Regions from separate parts of the Paenibacillus allorhizoplanae genome, predicted to be linked through region 2. Evidence: predicted binding sites of a transcription regulator. Region 2 holds the regulator's gene; the other holds the start of a gene.
What was found. Region 2 encodes LexA, which represses DNA repair genes until DNA is damaged. Its sites were predicted from a motif close to CGAACATATGTTCG; they were not measured.

Region 1: a site for LexA is predicted at 3,975-3,988, ahead of addB (helicase-exonuclease AddAB subunit AddB). Genes of this name have one in related genera too.

What each region holds. Positions count from the first base shown of each region.
Region 1 covers NZ_CAKMMW010000006.1:9,888-18,491, forward strand. Annotated here, with positions in the region: gene mtaB (tRNA (N(6)-L-threonylcarbamoyladenosine(37)-C(2))-methylthiotransferase MtaB) at 1-363, shown strand, start outside; gene deoC (deoxyribose-phosphate aldolase) at 610-1,290, shown strand; gene L6I86_RS12225 (Na/Pi cotransporter family protein) at 1,253-2,284, opposite strand; gene L6I86_RS12230 (class I SAM-dependent rRNA methyltransferase) at 2,405-3,778, shown strand; gene addB (helicase-exonuclease AddAB subunit AddB) at 4,137-7,667, shown strand; gene addA (helicase-exonuclease AddAB subunit AddA) at 7,689-8,604, shown strand, end outside.
Region 2 covers NZ_CAKMMW010000002.1:428,819-437,422, forward strand. Annotated here, with positions in the region: gene L6I86_RS04605 (DUF896 domain-containing protein) at 1-96, opposite strand, end outside; gene L6I86_RS04610 (LysM peptidoglycan-binding domain-containing protein) at 238-639, opposite strand; gene lexA (transcriptional repressor LexA) at 791-1,408, shown strand; gene L6I86_RS04620 (aminopeptidase) at 1,591-2,829, opposite strand; gene glnA (type I glutamate--ammonia ligase) at 2,921-4,261, opposite strand; gene L6I86_RS04630 (MerR family transcriptional regulator) at 4,300-4,710, opposite strand; gene L6I86_RS04635 (methionine gamma-lyase family protein) at 4,806-6,056, opposite strand; gene hflX (GTPase HflX) at 6,058-7,386, opposite strand; gene efeB (iron uptake transporter deferrochelatase/peroxidase subunit) at 7,597-8,604, opposite strand, start outside.

The sequences.
Region 1 (8,604 bases), on a different contig from region 2:
GAAATGCACGTTTTCCCTTACTCCAAGCGGACGGGTACGCCTGCTGCACGGATGGAGGATCAAGTGGATGAAGAAATCAAAAATGCGCGTGTTCACGAACTCATTGATCTATCTGAGAAAATGCAATTAGCCTATGCGCAGAAATTTGTTGGGCAAGTCCTGGAAGTCATTCCGGAACGTACCTACAAAGGCGCTCCAGATAGCGGATTGTACAGTGGTTATTCTGACAACTATGTGCAGTTAGTTTTTGAAGGCTCGGAAGAGATGATCGGTCAAGTATGCCGTGTGAAGGTTACGGAAGCCGGTGTCAATGAAAGCAAGGGACAACTCGTACGCATTCTTGAAGGTGTAGTGAATTTGTAAGTGAAGTTGTAAGGCAATTCCCCACCTCTATGCGTGGTCGTTTCTTTCGACCACATAAGAAATTATCAGTTTTCGGTATCCGAAAACTGATTTCATATTGGCGATAAAACCTACCTCTAAACGCGGTCGCTCATCATTGAATGGCCTCGATAGAGGTTTTCTCAATGAATGCGATAGAGGTTTTCTTGATTACACGGGAGCTTACAGCAATGGATGAAATGACTAAATTAGATGAGGTGCTTCATAATGACATTGAACGCGAAAGAAATTGCTAGTTATATTGACCATACGTTATTGAAAGCAGATGCGAGCACAGCGGCGATTCACAAATTGTGTGAGGAAGCTGCGCAGCATCAATTTTTCAGTGTGTGTGTGAATTCGCAGTTTGTAGCAACTGCTGCCAAAGCTCTGGAAGGGACTGGAGTTAAGGTTGCAGCTGTAGTTGGTTTCCCGCTTGGCGCTAGTTTGAGTGAAGTTAAAGCATTCGAAGCGGCAAAAGCTGTTGAAAACGGAGCTGCTGAAATCGATACCGTTTTGCCGATTGGATTGCTTTTGGAAGGACAACTGGATGCGGTTCGTTCGGATATTAAACAAGTCGTGGATGCTGTAAAAGGAAAAGCTATCGTCAAAGTGATCATGGAAACGGGTTTCCTGAATGATGAGCAGAAAGCAACAGCTTGTCGTCTTTCGGAGGAAGCTGGTGCTCATTTTGTGAAAACATCGACTGGTTTTGGACCTGGTGGAGCTACGGTGGAAGATGTTCGCTTGATGCGTCAAAATGTGTCTAGCACGATTGGCGTTAAAGCATCTGGCGGCGTGCGCGACGTAGAGACGGCGATTGCGATGATTGAAGCGGGAGCAACGAGACTAGGGACTAGCTCTGGTGTAGCTATTGTGAACGGAACTCAAGGCGCTTCCACATACTAAGATAGCAGAGAGGCAACGCGATTAAGGAACCTACGATGTTGAAAATGGTTTGGGACCTTGCGATTTGCGATGCGGCATCACTTGCTAATAGAGCGGAAAGACTGACGAGCCAGTGGATGATCGGATAAAAGAGGATTGCGCCTCCCACATTTAGCAGCACATGTGACCAGGCGACATAACGCCCAGCGCGCGAGCTGCTCATGCCTGCGATCACTGCAGTGACACAGGTGCCAACGTTGGCACCAATGGTAATAGCAACCCCGAGCTCGACGGGGATAGCCCCTGTGGCGGCGAGGCTCATCGCCATTGCAATGACGGCTGCGCTGCTATGCACGAGCGCGGTCACCGCTGAGCCTGCGAGGATGCCCCATAGCAGGCTCGTTTGCGCCTGGTGCACGAACCAGGCGAACAGACCGCGGGACTGCAGCGCAGGCCCGATGGTTTGCATGATCTCGATGCCGAGCAGCACGAGAGAGAAGCCAGCCACCGCGAGCGAGCCGTAGCGGACGCTGCGCAGCCATTGGCGGCCGCCGTCATGCGCGGCGGTCTGAGGTAGTGCCGCGCCTGCTTGCGCGGCGTTGGAGCGGGGCTCGCTTGCCTGAGGCAGCGGCCCGGCCAGCCAGCTCACGAGCCATACACTGGCGCTGGCGATTAGGATCGGCACACCGATGCCGCCCAAGCTGAGCCCGATCAGCTCAGTGGTGAGGCACGTGCCGATGTTCGTTCCGAGAATCACGCCAAGTGTTCTCGGGAAGGACAAGACACCAGCGCCGACGAGGCCGATGGCGATGACTGTGATGGCGGTGCTGCTCTGCAGCGCCGCGGTGAGCACGGTGCCGGTGATAAGGCCGCGCACCGGCGTTCGGGTAAACCGCTCCAGCCACAGCTGGAGGCGGGGGCCTGCCCAGGTTTGAAGCGAGGTTTCCATTAGCTTCATCCCGAGCAGAAATAAGATAAAGCCTGTAGCAACAGGCAGTATAATAGCATGAATCATGAGAGGATCTCCTTTTCGTGAGCGTACGACGTTTTTCAACCAATATATGTGACCGTAAAGACAAGCATGACAAGCCAGATGGTATAGGTGAACGGTTTCACGCAAAGGACGGCTAAAACAATGGCAGCAGTATTTTTACATAAGAAACGTAAACCCCGCTTGGAGCAAGGACATCCGTGGGTGTATAAGAGTGAAATTGAGCGCACGGATGGGGACATTGTTCCTGGACAGCTAGTATCCGTTCAGAATCACCTTGGCAAATATCTAGCAACCGGCTATTATAACGAAGCTTCACAGCTTACGGTACGTATTGTATCGTATAACCCGATTGAGACGATGACGAAGGAGTTTTTCGTCGAAAGATTCACACGTTGTTTTCTACATCGTCAGCGCTTTGTGAAAGGAGCGCAGTCTTATCGTCTGGTATATGGAGAAGCTGATTTTCTGCCAGGACTCATTGTTGATAAATTCGAGAACACGCTGGTTGTTCAGCTACTAACTTTGGGGATGGACCTGTGCCGAGACAATATCGTGGAAGCGCTGGTACAAGTTATGAAGCCAGTAGGAATCTATGAGCGAAGTGATGTTTCCATTCGAGAACTGGAAGGTCTGAAGCAGACGAAGGGACTTCTGTACGGAGATTGTGCAAAGCACGTTGATATTTTGGAAAATGGTCTTCGTATCCGCGTTGATATTGAGGAAGGGCAGAAGACGGGTTACTTCTTCGACCAACGTGAGAATCGCGCGGCAATCGCACCGTTGATGACGGGCTGGGGCCATCGCAGCGGTATCAACTTGACGGAAATCGAAGAGAATGGCGTAACGCAAATGCTCCCTGTGAACGCAAATGGTAAAGTAGTGACGTTCCCGCTGTGGGATGGCGCTTCTGTGCTGGAGTGCTTCTCACATACGGGAAGCTTCACGCTTAACGCGTGTCAATTCGGAGCCAAAAAAGTAACGTGCCTCGATATCTCCGAGCATGCGATTGAAAGTGCACGTACGAACGTTGCATTGAATGGCTTCGAGGATCGCGTCGAATTCGTCGTCGCGGATGCCTTCGAGTACTTGCGTACGCAGGTGAAGGGCTTGGATGAGCGCAAGCTTCGCGCTGTGGCTGGTGCAGCAGGTCAAGCTAAGATAGATACTTCGAAGCCTGTAGGCACTGGTGGGCGTACTTGGGACGTCGTCATTCTCGATCCACCTGCCTTCGCTAAGACCAAAAGTGCTGTGGAAGGAGCTTGCCGCGGCTATAAAGACATCAATTTGCATGGCATGAAGCTTGTGAATGAAGGGGGCTATCTCGTCACAGCAAGCTGTTCCTACCATATGCATCCTGAGCTATTCCTTGAAACGATTCATGCAGCAGCAACAGATGCAGGCAAGCTGCTACGCTTAATTGAGTTCCGTGGCGCAGGCATGGACCACCCACGTATTCTAGGAGTGGATGAAGGACATTATTTGAAGTTTGCGATTTTTGAAGTGCGCAGCAAATAAACAGATTTAAGTGAGCGAAGCCAGTCAATCTGGCTTTGCTTTTTTTGTTGAGTTTTATGGTGCTGGTGGGAGGGGGGGCACCAAATAGTCCGATATCTACGTCTTGATAATGTTTTGTTGAGTTGTGAAAGGCAAATGTATCAGATAGTTTTCATAGCGTATCCTTTTTGTTTTTTGCGATCCATGCTATACTAATAGAATGTATGTTCGTATATCGATCCACCAACTAAACCCCTTAGATCCCCCTCCATCATCTACCACGCCGACTCACAACCAAAAATATGCTAGAATAGAGAGATAGAATACGAGAATTGCTTACGAAGCAAGCTTTCCGACGGAAAGTGTTAGGAGGCCTTAAATGTCCATTCGATTCGTGATTGGTAGAGCCGGAAGCGGCAAGAGTGAACGCTGTCTTACGGAAATGAAACAGCAGCTGGCATCGGCGCCCGAAGGTGATCCGTTGATTTTACTTGTTCCTGAACAAGCTACATTTCAAGCTGAGCATGCTCTGGTATCGGATCCAAGTATTCGTGGGATGATCCGAGCACAAGTATTAAGCTTTCACCGTTTAGCTTGGCGTGTCATGCAAGAAAAAGGCGGGACAGCTCGGCTGCCTATTGATGATACAGGAAAGAAACTGCTGTTAACGAGCATTTTACATAAATACAAGGATAAACTCCGACTCTTTGGTCATTCCGCTGAGCAAATGGGCTTTATCGACCGATTGAATCAGCTCTTTACGGAAATGAAACGCTACTGTGTGACGGCTGAACAATTGGAAACGCATGAGAATAAACGAGTCACTAACCTGGGTGAACACGGTTTGCTGCGGGACAAAATGCATGATATTCAACTGGTGTATCGTCAATTTGAGGCTGATCTTGCGAAGCAGTATTTGGACGGAGAAGATTACTTGACGCTGCTCGCTGAGCAAGTTCAGAACTCGGTTTATTTGCATTCAGCGACAGTCTGGATTGATGGATTTCATGGCTTTACACCGCAAGAGTTCAAGGTGCTTGGTGCACTGTTTGCTACTTGTAAGCAAGTAACGATTACATTATGTCTGGATCGCGAACTGCAGGCGGAGGATACCCCGGATGAATTGGATTTATTTCATCCGACAGCTACGACGATGGTACGTTTACAGGATATCATATGGCAGCTGGGTCTTGGTGCGGCTGAAGTTCTTCATCTCGGTCAAGAGCGTTCACCGCGATACGAGGATAGTCCTGCGCTTGCCTATTTGGAGCAGAATTTTGACCGTCGAATCGGTGGCGGAGCTCCGAAATATAAGCCTTCTCCAGGAGAGAAAATTGGCGACCAGCTCGTTATTAGGGAAGCTGTGCATCGTCGTGCAGAGGTTGAAGGTGCAGTGCGTGACATGCTTCAGTTAGTTCGAGAGCATGGTGTACGCTGGCGTGAAATGGCCATCATGGTGCGGAATATGGAAGGGTATCAAGATCTGTTAAACATGGTGCTTACCGATTATGAGATCCCTCACTTTTTCGATCAGAAGCGTTCAGTGCTGCATCATCCACTCGTGGAATTCATTCGCTCTGCGCTCGAGGTTATACAGCATAATTGGCATTACGATGCCGTATTCCGTTGTATCAAAACAGATTTACTGCTGCCTCCTGACGCGACAACGAAAAGGACTGAGCTTGATAAATTAGAGAATTATGTGCTTGCATTCGGGATACAAGGCTATAGATGGACCGATGGCAAGCCATGGACGTATAAATTTCGTGCCAATTTGGAGCAAGCAGAAGAGGGGATAAATGAACAAACCGCGGAGCTTCAAGCTTTAAATACGAGTAAATCGTGGGTCGTTGGTCCATTGTTGGCGTTATCCAATCGCCTTACACAGGCGCGTACGGTAAAGGCTCAGGTCGAAGCGGTTTATGAGTTATTGGTAACCGTACAGGCGCCAGAGAAGTTAGAAGCGTGGACGCAGCAAGCAACACTTAATGGAAAGCCAGAAAAGGCTCGCGAGCACGGTCAAATGTGGAACAGTGTCATGGATATGCTTGATCAATTGGTAGAAACCATGGGCGATGATGAACTTTCCTTAGAGCTGTTTATCGGACTGATTGAAACAGGGATGGAAAGTATGAAGCTGGGGTTAGTTCCGCCATCGATGGATCAATTGCTGATCGGAAGTATGGATCGAACTCGCTCAAGCGGGATTCGGTATGCGTATATATTAGGTGTGAATGACGGGGTTATTCCTGCGCAGATGGCTGAGAAAGGTGTGCTCACAGAAGCGGAACGTAGTGTTCTAATGGACTCCGGATTACCAATGGCGGATGGAAGCCGTCGTAAGCTGTTAGATGAGCAATTTATCGTTTATACATCGTTGACTGTGCCAGGTAAGAGGCTTTGGATGAGTTATCCATTAGCAGATGAAGAGGGAAAATCCTTATTGCCTTCGGAGCTGATCAGGCAGATGCGACAGCTGTTCCCAGGAACGGAAGAACCTCTGCTTCTTGCCGAACCTTCAGCGGAAGCCCCTGAAAGTGAGCAAGCTGCCTATCTGTCGCATCCGACACAGGCGATCTCATATTTGGCTGTACGCATGAAGCATTGGATGCTAGGTGGCCGTATATCAGAACTATGGTGGGATGCGTACAATTGGTACGCGGAACAACCCGCTTGGCAGATGAAACTACAATCGCTGGTTCTGGCGTTGCAATATACAAACAAAGAGAAGGGGCTTTCCACTTCTACTAGCAAACTGTTATATGGGCAGCACTTACGAGCCAGCGTTTCGCGAATGGAGAAGTATGTAGCCTGTCCCTTCTCGCACTTTATTTCTCATGGTTTAAGGTTGCAAGAACGTCGCGTGTACCGCTTAGATGCTCCGGATATCGGACAATTGTTCCACGCAGCATTGAATCAATTTGTTCAGAACCTGCAGCAGGACCAGCTAGACTGGGGTTCGCTTTCCGCAGAGCAGTGTATGGAGAGGTCTGCACAAGTTGTGGACGAGCTCGCACCTAGACTCCAAGGAGAAATTCTCCTTAGTTCAAGTCGTTACGCTTATATAGCTCGGAAACTTAAACAAGTGGTTGGTAGGGGGGCTGTTATTCTCGGCGAACACGCCAGACATGGTCAATTTCAGCCACTAGGATTGGAGATTGATTTTGGACCAGGCAAGGATTTGCCGTCGTTAACGTTTGAATTGGAAAACGGTTGTACGATGGAGATTATCGGCCGAATCGACCGTGTGGATCGAGCGGATGGTGAGAACGGTGTGCTTTTACGAGTAATTGATTACAAATCCAGTCAAACAGCTTTGCAGCTCTCAGAAGTGTACTACGGATTATCCCTACAGATGCTGACTTACTTGGACGTAATACTTACACATGCAGAGACATGGCTTGGCGCCAAAGCGAAGCCGGCAGGTGTGCTTTATTTCCATGTACATAATCCGATGCTCCAACAAAAGAATGCTCTTGATCCTGCCTCTGTCGAAAAGGAGCTGCGTAAACGTTTCAAAATGAAGGGTTTGATTACGGCTGATGCTGAGATAGCTGGATTGATGGATGATGAGCTTATCCATAGCTCGGGGCATTCACAGCTCATCCCTGTTGCTTTAAAGAAAGATGGGAGTTTTTACTCGACTTCATCGGTAGCGACGGACGAGCAGTGGGATACGCTGCGGACCTATGTACGCAAACAAGTAAAGCAAATTGGCACGAACATTACGGACGGGCACGTTGATATTGCTCCTTATCGGTTAGGGAAAAAATCTGCCTGTCAGCATTGCTCGTATACGTCGATTTGTCAAATAGATCCCTTATTCGAAGGGAATGACATACAAGTCTTTCGACCACGTGCGAAGGATCAAGTATGGACGGAGTTGGCTGCGCAAGTAGGCCATACGTGAAGGTAGAAAGGAGCTTACAAGGTGAGGCATCAGCAAGAACCTAAACCTATCGGTAGTACATGGACGGACGATCAATGGGACGCAATAACCCTCAAAGGTCAGAATATGTTAGTTGCCGCAGCTGCGGGATCTGGTAAGACAGCCGTGCTTGTTGAACGTATCATTCGACGGATCTCTAACGAGTGGGAGCCAATCGATGTAGACCGTTTACTAGTTGCTACCTTTACGAAGGCGGCAGCATCTGAAATGAAGCATCGGATTCGAGAAGCGCTGGAGAAAGAACTCATGAAACAGCCCCATTCCCAACATTTGCGTAAGCAGCTAGCACTAATGGGGAAAGCATCCATTACCACGCTGCACTCATTTTGTTTAGAGGTTGTACAACGGTATTTTAGTCTAATTCAATTAGATCCTGGCTTTCGCATTGCGAATGAAACGGAAGCGGATTTACTTCGTCAAGATCTGCTTGGCGAGATGCTAGAAGAGTACTATGCAGCAAGTGATGAGAATAGCGCCTTTTGGCGATTAGTTGACTCCTTCAGTGGTGAGCGTAATGATAACGCGATTATGCAGCTTATTCAGAAGCTTTACGATGTATCGCGCAGTCATCCTTGGCCAGAGCATTGGCTTAGAGGGACAGCTTCTATGTTCGGGCCACCAGCACGTCAAGAGGACCAATTTGTGGATGAAGCAACAGTTGCATTCGAAGAAGCTTTGCCTTATGTTGCCGCGGCATCTGCATCTGTGGATTATTCACTATGGGAGCAAAGTCTTATTCGTGATCTTTCCCTTGAATTAGAGGGAGCAGCGGACTTGCTGGGACAAGCCATCTATATCGCAGAATCCCCGGGAGGACCTGCACCGTATATCGATAATTTACGCGATGATTTGCTGCTCGTTCAGAATTTACTGGAAACAACGACATACCCCTGGTCCG
Region 2 (8,604 bases):
TCGCTCATCAATCTCTGCATCCGTTAGGCCAACTGTCTTCGCTTTTCGAGCTAGTTCATTGATTCGCTCAATCGTCTTATCCATGCTGTCACTCATTGTAATCCTCCCAGTCAAAATTTCAATATGAGTACTACTTTGCCATCACCGATTAGGATTGTCAAGGATGCAACGCAAAGAGACATAGCAACAGACGGCTATGTCTCGAACAATCATCTATATAGTGAACTAGAAATTAGATCAATAAGGTAGTAGTAGAACTTGCCCCTCTTGCAATGAACTGTTCGATAAGTGATTAAATGCTCTCAATTTCTCGATGTAAGAACGCGTGTTCTCACCCTTCTTTTTGTGAGCTTCTGCAATCCCCCAAAGTGTATCACCACTTTGAATAACAACCTTCTCGCTTTGAGTAGCTTGCGCTGATGGTTGCGCGGAAGTGATCGGTGTAGACACGGTAACAGTACCATCACCTGCATAGGCTTGCACGATCGCACCGAACGAAAACACAGTTCCAAGAATTACTGCTATCAGCATGAAACGAAGTAGTAGCTTCGTATAACCCTGTTTTTTCGTCATCCCTTTGGATGCATGAGCAGTACCACGAAGTGTTGTTGTTGTTCCGTTAGATTGTGAATAAGCCATATACATATAATTCATCCCCCAAACATTTGTTCTGTTATTAGAATAACACGAACACATGTTTGAGTCAACCATTTCTCGAACTTATGTTTGTACGAACTCGGGTTCTATGTTATACTTTGGGTAATGATTCCCAGTATTGGAGTGATATCTTATGAGTAAAATTTCGCAGCGTCAACAAGCAATAATGGAATTCATTAAGAACGAAGTGAAAGATAAGGGCTATCCGCCTTCCGTTCGTGAAATCGGCGAAGCCGTTGGACTAGCCTCCAGTTCTACCGTACATGGCCATTTGGAACGTCTTGAGAAAAAAGGCATGATTCGTCGAGATCCTACCAAACCGCGTGCAATTGAAATTCTAGGGCTTGATGGTGCTGAATCCCAATTCGCTGTCTCCGTCGCTCGTGTTCCCCTTGTTGGTAAAGTAACGGCTGGTGTTCCTATTACAGCCACTGAGAATATCGAAGATTATTTCCCACTTCCTTCAAGTATGGTTGGTGACAACAACGTGTTCATGCTTAGCATTATGGGTGACAGTATGATTGAAGCTGGTATTCATAATGGCGACTATGTCATCGTTAAACAACAACAAACAGCGAACAACGGTGATATCGTTGTCGCAATGACAGAAGATGATGAAGCTACTGTTAAGCGTTTCTACAAAGAGAAGGATCATATTCGCCTTCAACCTGAGAACTCCGCTTTACAACCCATTCTTTTGAAGAATGTAACGATCCTTGGACGTGTAATTGGCTTGTTCCGGGATATGTAAGAACGGCAGATAACAAATAAAGCAAGGCTCTCAAAGTGAACTTTCACTTGAGAGCCTTGCTTTTTACCACATAAGAATTTATTAGTTTCCAGTACCCTGAAGAACAAATTCTTATTGGCGATAAAAACAACCTCTAAACGCGGTCGCTCATCCAAGGACTTCGATAGAAGTTTTTCTCACATTCAAAACGTCAATACCCAGTTCCCCGCACGGAAGATCGGTTCGATCGTCCCATCCACTAATTCCCCATCGATTTCAAGCTCCGCAGAACCAATCATGAAGTCTACATGTATCAAGGAGCTGTTCCCTCCGCGAGCCTTCAGCTCTGCATTTGACAACTTGGTACCATCCTTCAAATTAATCGGATAGCAGCTACCCAACGCTAAGTGACAAGAAGCATTCTCGTCAATGCCAGTGTTGTAGAAAATACGATTTAGATTAGAAATCGGAGAATCAAACGGTACAAGTGCAACCTCACCTAAATACCTCGCACCTTCATCCATATCCAGTAAACGTGCCAAATGGTCATAACCTACCTCCGCTTGGAAGTCCACAACCTTGCCCGCCTCGAACGTAAAGGTAAACCGATCCACTAATGCGCCATTAATATTCAGTGGCATTGTACTCGCTACCGTTCCACTAACACCTGTTCGGTTTGGAATGGTGAACACTTCTTCGGTCGGCATATTCGCTACATAGCGGACACCGCGAGCGTTCTCGTTATCTCCACCTAGCCAAATATGACCTTCCGGCAGCTCGACACGCAAATCCGTACCCGTTGCCCGATATCGCAAAGCTTTATAGCTTCTTTCATTCAATAAGCTATGCGTGGCCTTCAGCGTATCCAAATGGGACTGCCAAGCTACCACGGGGTTCTCTTCATATACACGGTTAATTTTGAAAATAGCATCCCACATCGCAGGAATACGCTGCTCCTCGGGCAAATCCGCATACACAATCGAAGCCCACGCTTCTGTAGGAGCTTTAATTAAACACCAGCTAAATTCTCCCGTACGCACATAGTGCTGATACTTGGCTCTTGCCGTTGATGCTGCTTTGGAAGCTCTTGAAATCAGACTGGCTTCAATACCATCGTATAAATTCGGATTCGGTACCTTAATGTTCAATAAGGCTCCTCCGTTTTCAACAAATCGTTCGAGCATCGTCGTGTACCACTCCGGGTAATAGTCCATTGAATCTTCTGATGCATAATCAAATTTATTCCGCGTAACGACATCATCCTGCCAATGCACATGGACATAATTTGCCCCAGCCTCATACGCTTTCTGAACGATTAATCTGGTTAAATCCAACGTTTCTATGGGAGCTTCAACCAACAAATCTTGACCTTTATTCAAGTTAACCCCGATCCGGATTACTAACTCTGCATACTTCTCTAAATTTCGATTGAAATTGTCCATAGTTCAATTATTCTCCTTCGCATTAAAAAGCCCATCAGTTCTCATAGACGAGACTGACGGGCTTTAGTTATCTAATTGTCATGTTCAAAACCTAGTACAGAGACAGGTATTGATCTCTTTCCCATTGGTGAACTTGAGTGCGGTACATGTCCCACTCAATTTCTTTCAATTCATAGAAATGTGCTAGCGCATGCTCCCCGAGCGTATCGCAGACAACATCATCACGAAGCAACTCGTCTAAAGCTTGTTTCAAGTTAAGAGGCAAGCTAGGAATGCCTTCAGCTTCACGCTCTTCTTCTGTCATCACATAAATGTTGCGATCTGTTGGCGGAGGAAGCTGCATTTTGTTCTTAATGCCATCTAAACCAGCTGCTAGCATAACAGCAAGAGCTAAGTAAGGATTTGCCGCTGGATCCGGGTTTCGAACTTCAACACGTGTGCTAAGACCGCGGGAAGCTGGGATACGAATCATTGGGCTGCGGTTACTAGCAGACCAAGCTACATAGCAAGGCGCTTCATAACCAGGAACCAGACGTTTGTATGAGTTAACAGTTGGGTTCGTAATAGCAGCGAAAGAACGCGCATGACGAAGTACACCAGCCATATATTGTCTTGCAACCGTGCTCAAGCCTAATTTGTCGCTCTCATCGTAGAAGGCATTCGTATCACCCTTGAACAAGGATTGGTGACAATGCATACCAGATCCATTCATACCGAACAATGGCTTCGGCATAAATGTAGCATGCAAACCATGCTGTCTAGCTACCGTTTTTACAACTAGTTTGAACGTTTGAATTTGGTCAGCAGCTTTAATCGCATCTGCATATTTAAAGTCGATTTCGTGCTGGCCTGGCGCTACTTCATGGTGAGAAGCTTCGATTTCAAAGCCCATTTCTTCCAGAGTTAGCACGATATCACGACGGCAGTTTTCCCCAAGATCCATCGGTGCCAAATCGAAGTATCCACCTTGGTCATTCAATTCCGTTGTTGGATTTCCTTTGTCATCTGTTTTGAACAAGAAGAATTCTGGTTCAGGTCCAACGTTCATTGCTGTGTAGCCCATTTCTTCTGCTTGCTTCAACGCATTTTTCAAAATAGCGCGCGGATCTCCAGCGAACGGAGTTCCGTCTGGCATATAGATATCGCAGATCAAACGAGCAACTTTGCTCTCCGTTACCCATGGGAAAATAACCCATGTATCTAAATCGGGATACAAATACATATCCGATTCTTCAATTCGCACATACCCTTCGATGGAAGATCCATCGAACATCATTTTATTATCAAGCGCTTTCTCAAGCTGGCTCAAAGGAATTTCAACGTTCTTAATACTGCCCATCAAGTCTGTGAATTGCAAACGGATAAAGCGAACGTTTTCAGCTTTGGCAATGCGAAGAATATCTTCTTTGGAGTAGTTATTGTTGTAAGTCACGCGTGCATTCTCCTCTCAAATGTAAGCGATTTGGCAACCTATTTGTAAAATCTGGAAAGCTGGCCTTGAATCAGTGAAACCTGGTCCGGGCGTTTACCCCCGCCAATCAATTGCTGCTTCAGCATTTTGTGCAATTGAGAGTCGGTTAATTCCTTACGCTTCACTTCCGTGTGCTCGTTAAGAATAGTTGCATCTTCAGAATCCTTATCTACAGGGATAAGAACCTGCTTGATACCCGCAATGTTAACACCTTTTTCAATCAAATCTTTAATCTCAAGAAGACGTTCCACGTCATTAAACGAATAGAGCCGTTGATTTCCAGCTGTTCTAGCTGGGATGATTAATTCGTGTTGCTCATAGTAACGAATTTGTCTTGCCGTTAGATCTGTCAGCTTCATGACGATCCCAATGGGGAATAACGCCATATTCCTACGTATTTCATCACTCATGCTAATCACTCCTGGTCAGTAAGTACCTCATTCTCATTGTACCTTTCTAACAAAAACGTGTCAAGGAGTGTCAGGTTTGTTCACAGTTTAAATTTTCACAGTAATCCCTTGTCTTCCATATGTTGGATAGCAGTTAGTACACCTAACTTGCAATGTGAGTAGGTCAAACCGCCTTGCATATAAGCGATAAAAGGTTCACGAATCGGAGCATCCGCTGACAGCTCTAAGCTGCCACCTTGAATGAACGTCCCTGCTGCCATGATAACAGGATGCTCATACCCAGGCATGTCCCAAGGCTCGGGTACGACATGCGAATCGACAGCAGACGCCTTTTGAATGCCTTGCACGAAAGTAATCAAATGTTCCGCTGATGTGAAGCGGATCGCTTGAATCAAGTCCGTCCGCTGCACATCCCAGCGCGGTGAGCTGACAAAGCCGAGGTCTTCGAATATCGCTGCCGCGAAGACCGAGCCCTTGACGGCTTGCCCCACCAAATGCGGGGCAAGGAATAGCCCTTGAAACATGGCTCGCGTCGCGCCGAGCATGGCTCCGACCTCGCCCCCAATGCCGGGGGCGGTCAATCTGTACGCGGCGAGCTCCACGAGGTCGCGTCGCCCGGCGATATAGCCGCCCGAAGGGGCGATGCCGCCGCCGGGGTTTTTGATCAGCGAGCCGGCCATCAGATCGACGCCAACCTGCGTCGGCTCCTGCGGCTCAGTGAATTCACCATAGCAATTGTCCACGAAGACAATGAGCTCTGGGTTGATCTCTTTGACAAAGCGGACCATTTCGCCGATTTGTTCGACCGTGAACGACGGCCGCCAAGAGTAGCCGCGGGAACGCTGGATGCCGATCACCTTCGTGTTCGGCTGAATGGCTGCCGTGATTGCCGGCCAATCTGGCGAGCCGTCTTCCAGAAGCGCGACTTCACCATAGCCGATGCCGAAGTCTTGCAGGGAGCCCGTGCCGTCGCCAGGTTTACCAATGACCTTGTGCAACGTATCATAGGGCTTACCTGTGATGTAAAGTAGATGTTCGCCAGGACGCAAAACACCGAACAAAGCCGTACCTATCGTATGTGTCCCCGATACAAAGTGTGGCCGAACCAGTGCTGCTTCTGCCCCCATAGCATCGGCATAGACTAGATCAAGCACTTCTCTGCCTCGATCATTGTAGCCATAACCCGTCGAAGAAGCAAAATGATAATCACTTACTTTATGTGTTTGGAAAGCACGTATAACTTTCCATTGATTTAGATCGATCGTTTTCTCAATTTGACGAAAAGCGCTCTCTACACGCTGCTCCGCTCTTTCCATTCTGGCAATAACTTTTTCCCCGAAATGCATCTTAGTTGCTCTCTCCCTCGTTCTCATCCTGCTCTGGCTTCGCTGAAGACTGATCGTATTCTACAAGCAAATAGGCCTGTTTCACATAATCTTCCTTGTTCACACGAACCTTGAAGATCATGTCTTCCCCATCCACATCGGTCTCAAGCACCTCACCAATACGATACATGAGGGCAATGATATCCCCTTTATTGGCTGGAATGCGGAATTCTTTGCTATCGCCCATCAGCTTATCTTCAATCGTAATACGAAGACGTTCTAAATCCTCAGGTGTGTAAGCACTCACCTTCATGAACTCACCTTGGTCAGACAGCAATTCCCGCTCTTCTTTTGAGATAAGATCAATTTTGTTGAAGACAGTGATCTGTTCCTTCTGATGGGCGCCTAGCTGCTCTAGTACCTCTCCAACAACACGCATTTGCTCGCCCCGCATATCTGTGGAACTATCCACCACATGCAGAATCAAATCTGCCTCATTCGCCTCTTCTAACGTGGCACGGAACGAAGCAACTAGATCATGGGGTAGATTTTGAATAAAGCCTACTGTATCTGTGAGGACGATTTCCTTGCCGCTTGGCAATATCATTGTCCGTGACGTCGGATCTAACGTAGCGAAAAGTTGGTTCTCAATATAGACGTCTGCTTGTGTTAATTGTTTCAATAACGTGGACTTCCCTGCATTGGTATACCCAACTAACGCAACTTGAAAAACACCACTTTTCTTACGACGTTCCCGATGCAAAGTACGATGACGCACAACTTCTTCCAGCTGCGCTTTCAGTTCATCAATACGTCCGCGGATATGTCGACGATCCGTTTCCAGCTTCGATTCCCCTGGTCCTCTTGTCCCGATGCCTCCACCCAAACGCGACAAGTTTTTGCCTTGCCCTGACAGTCTAGGTAGGAGATAGCTTAGCTGCGCTAATTCAACCTGGATAATGCCTTCACGTGTTTTGGCACGCTGTGCGAAAATATCCAAAATGAGCTGAGTACGATCGATAATTTTCACATCAAGTGCTGCTTCCAAGTTACGAACCTGCGCACCTGACAATTCCTGATCGAAGATCGCCGTATTCCCACCAAGCTCTTCCAACATCAGCTTTAACTCTTCGACTTTCCCTTTCCCAATAAACCACTTGGTATCCTTAGCTTCTTTGTTCTGTGTCATCGTATCCAGCACCTGAACGCCAGCCGTTTCTGCCAGCTTCACAAGTTCTTGCAACGAGTATTCAGCCAGCAGCTCATTTTTCTTCTGCTTCTGTGTAACCAAACTGACGAGCACCGCTCTGTCGTCGATTTCTTTTTCTACCATATGTGAAGTTGTTTTCATAGTCGTCTCCTTTACTTCCTGCAAAATGCTTAAAATGACTGAAATAAGGCCTATTTGGCCTATTCCTTCATCATTGTGGAGGAAATGATTAGGAAAGTCAATTTGAGACACAGGAAAATTCGATTATAACGGTCTTACCAACAAAAAACAGGGTAGTCGCACAAGTAGATCGCTCTACTCGCGGAACAACCCTGCTCCTGCTTCTTTATTTCACTCAAACAATGTCTGCCCTAAGTACGAGCCTTTCGAAGAAACACCAGGCAATACAGCAAAATAACCGCCGCCAGTCGTATCCGTATAGGCCAGCATTTGATCCGGCATCTTAGGGTTCGTTAAGCGTTTCTGAATCGATTCGAACTGCGTTTGGATATTCCGATTGAAGCACACAAACAACAATCCGGCATTGATACGACCTACGCTGTCCAGATTTTCCATGAAATTATAACCGCGCCGCAAAATACGTTCACGCTCAGAATTTTCACCGGTACGTGGGTTAGATAAGCGTATATGCGAGTCCAAAGCCGTCACCTTGCCTTCGGCGTCTGCGGCAAACTGCGGCGTATCGAATTCAGCTTTGCCGTCCATGGGTGCTCCAGATACCTTTTGACGGCCAATGATCTCTTCTTGATCCGAGTAGGTTTGTTGATCCCATGTTTCGATTCGCATATGAATGCGACGAACAACCATATAAGTTCCGCCTGCTAACCACGGTGCGCTATCCTTATCGCTAGCATCAATCCAGACGTTATTTTTCATAAAAGTCTCATCTTGTAAAGCAGGGTTAGCCGTACCATCCTTAAAGCCAAATAAATTCCGTTTTGTTCCTTGCGCTTTCACGCCAAGTTGACCTGTTTGCTGCCAACGCAAGTGAGCAATTCCTCTAGCCGCCTTCGTTAAGTTGCGAATCGCATGGAAACAGATGATCGGATCGTCAGCACATGCTTGAACAACGATGTCCCCATGAGTCAATTGCTCTTGAAGTGAATCTTTATGAAAGATCGGCATCTCGGTCAAGCCAACCGGTTTACGTGAACGAAGTCCGAAACGGTCAACACCTTCCTTTTCAAAAAGAGAGGCACCTATAGCAAATGTAAGAGTTAATTTCCCCGTATCAAGACCAAGTTGCTCGCCGGTATCCATTGGTGGAAAAGCCGCATCCTGTGGCTCCACAGCTAGCGGTTTACCTGCCATCAGGGTGGCAGCCATCTCCGTCCACTG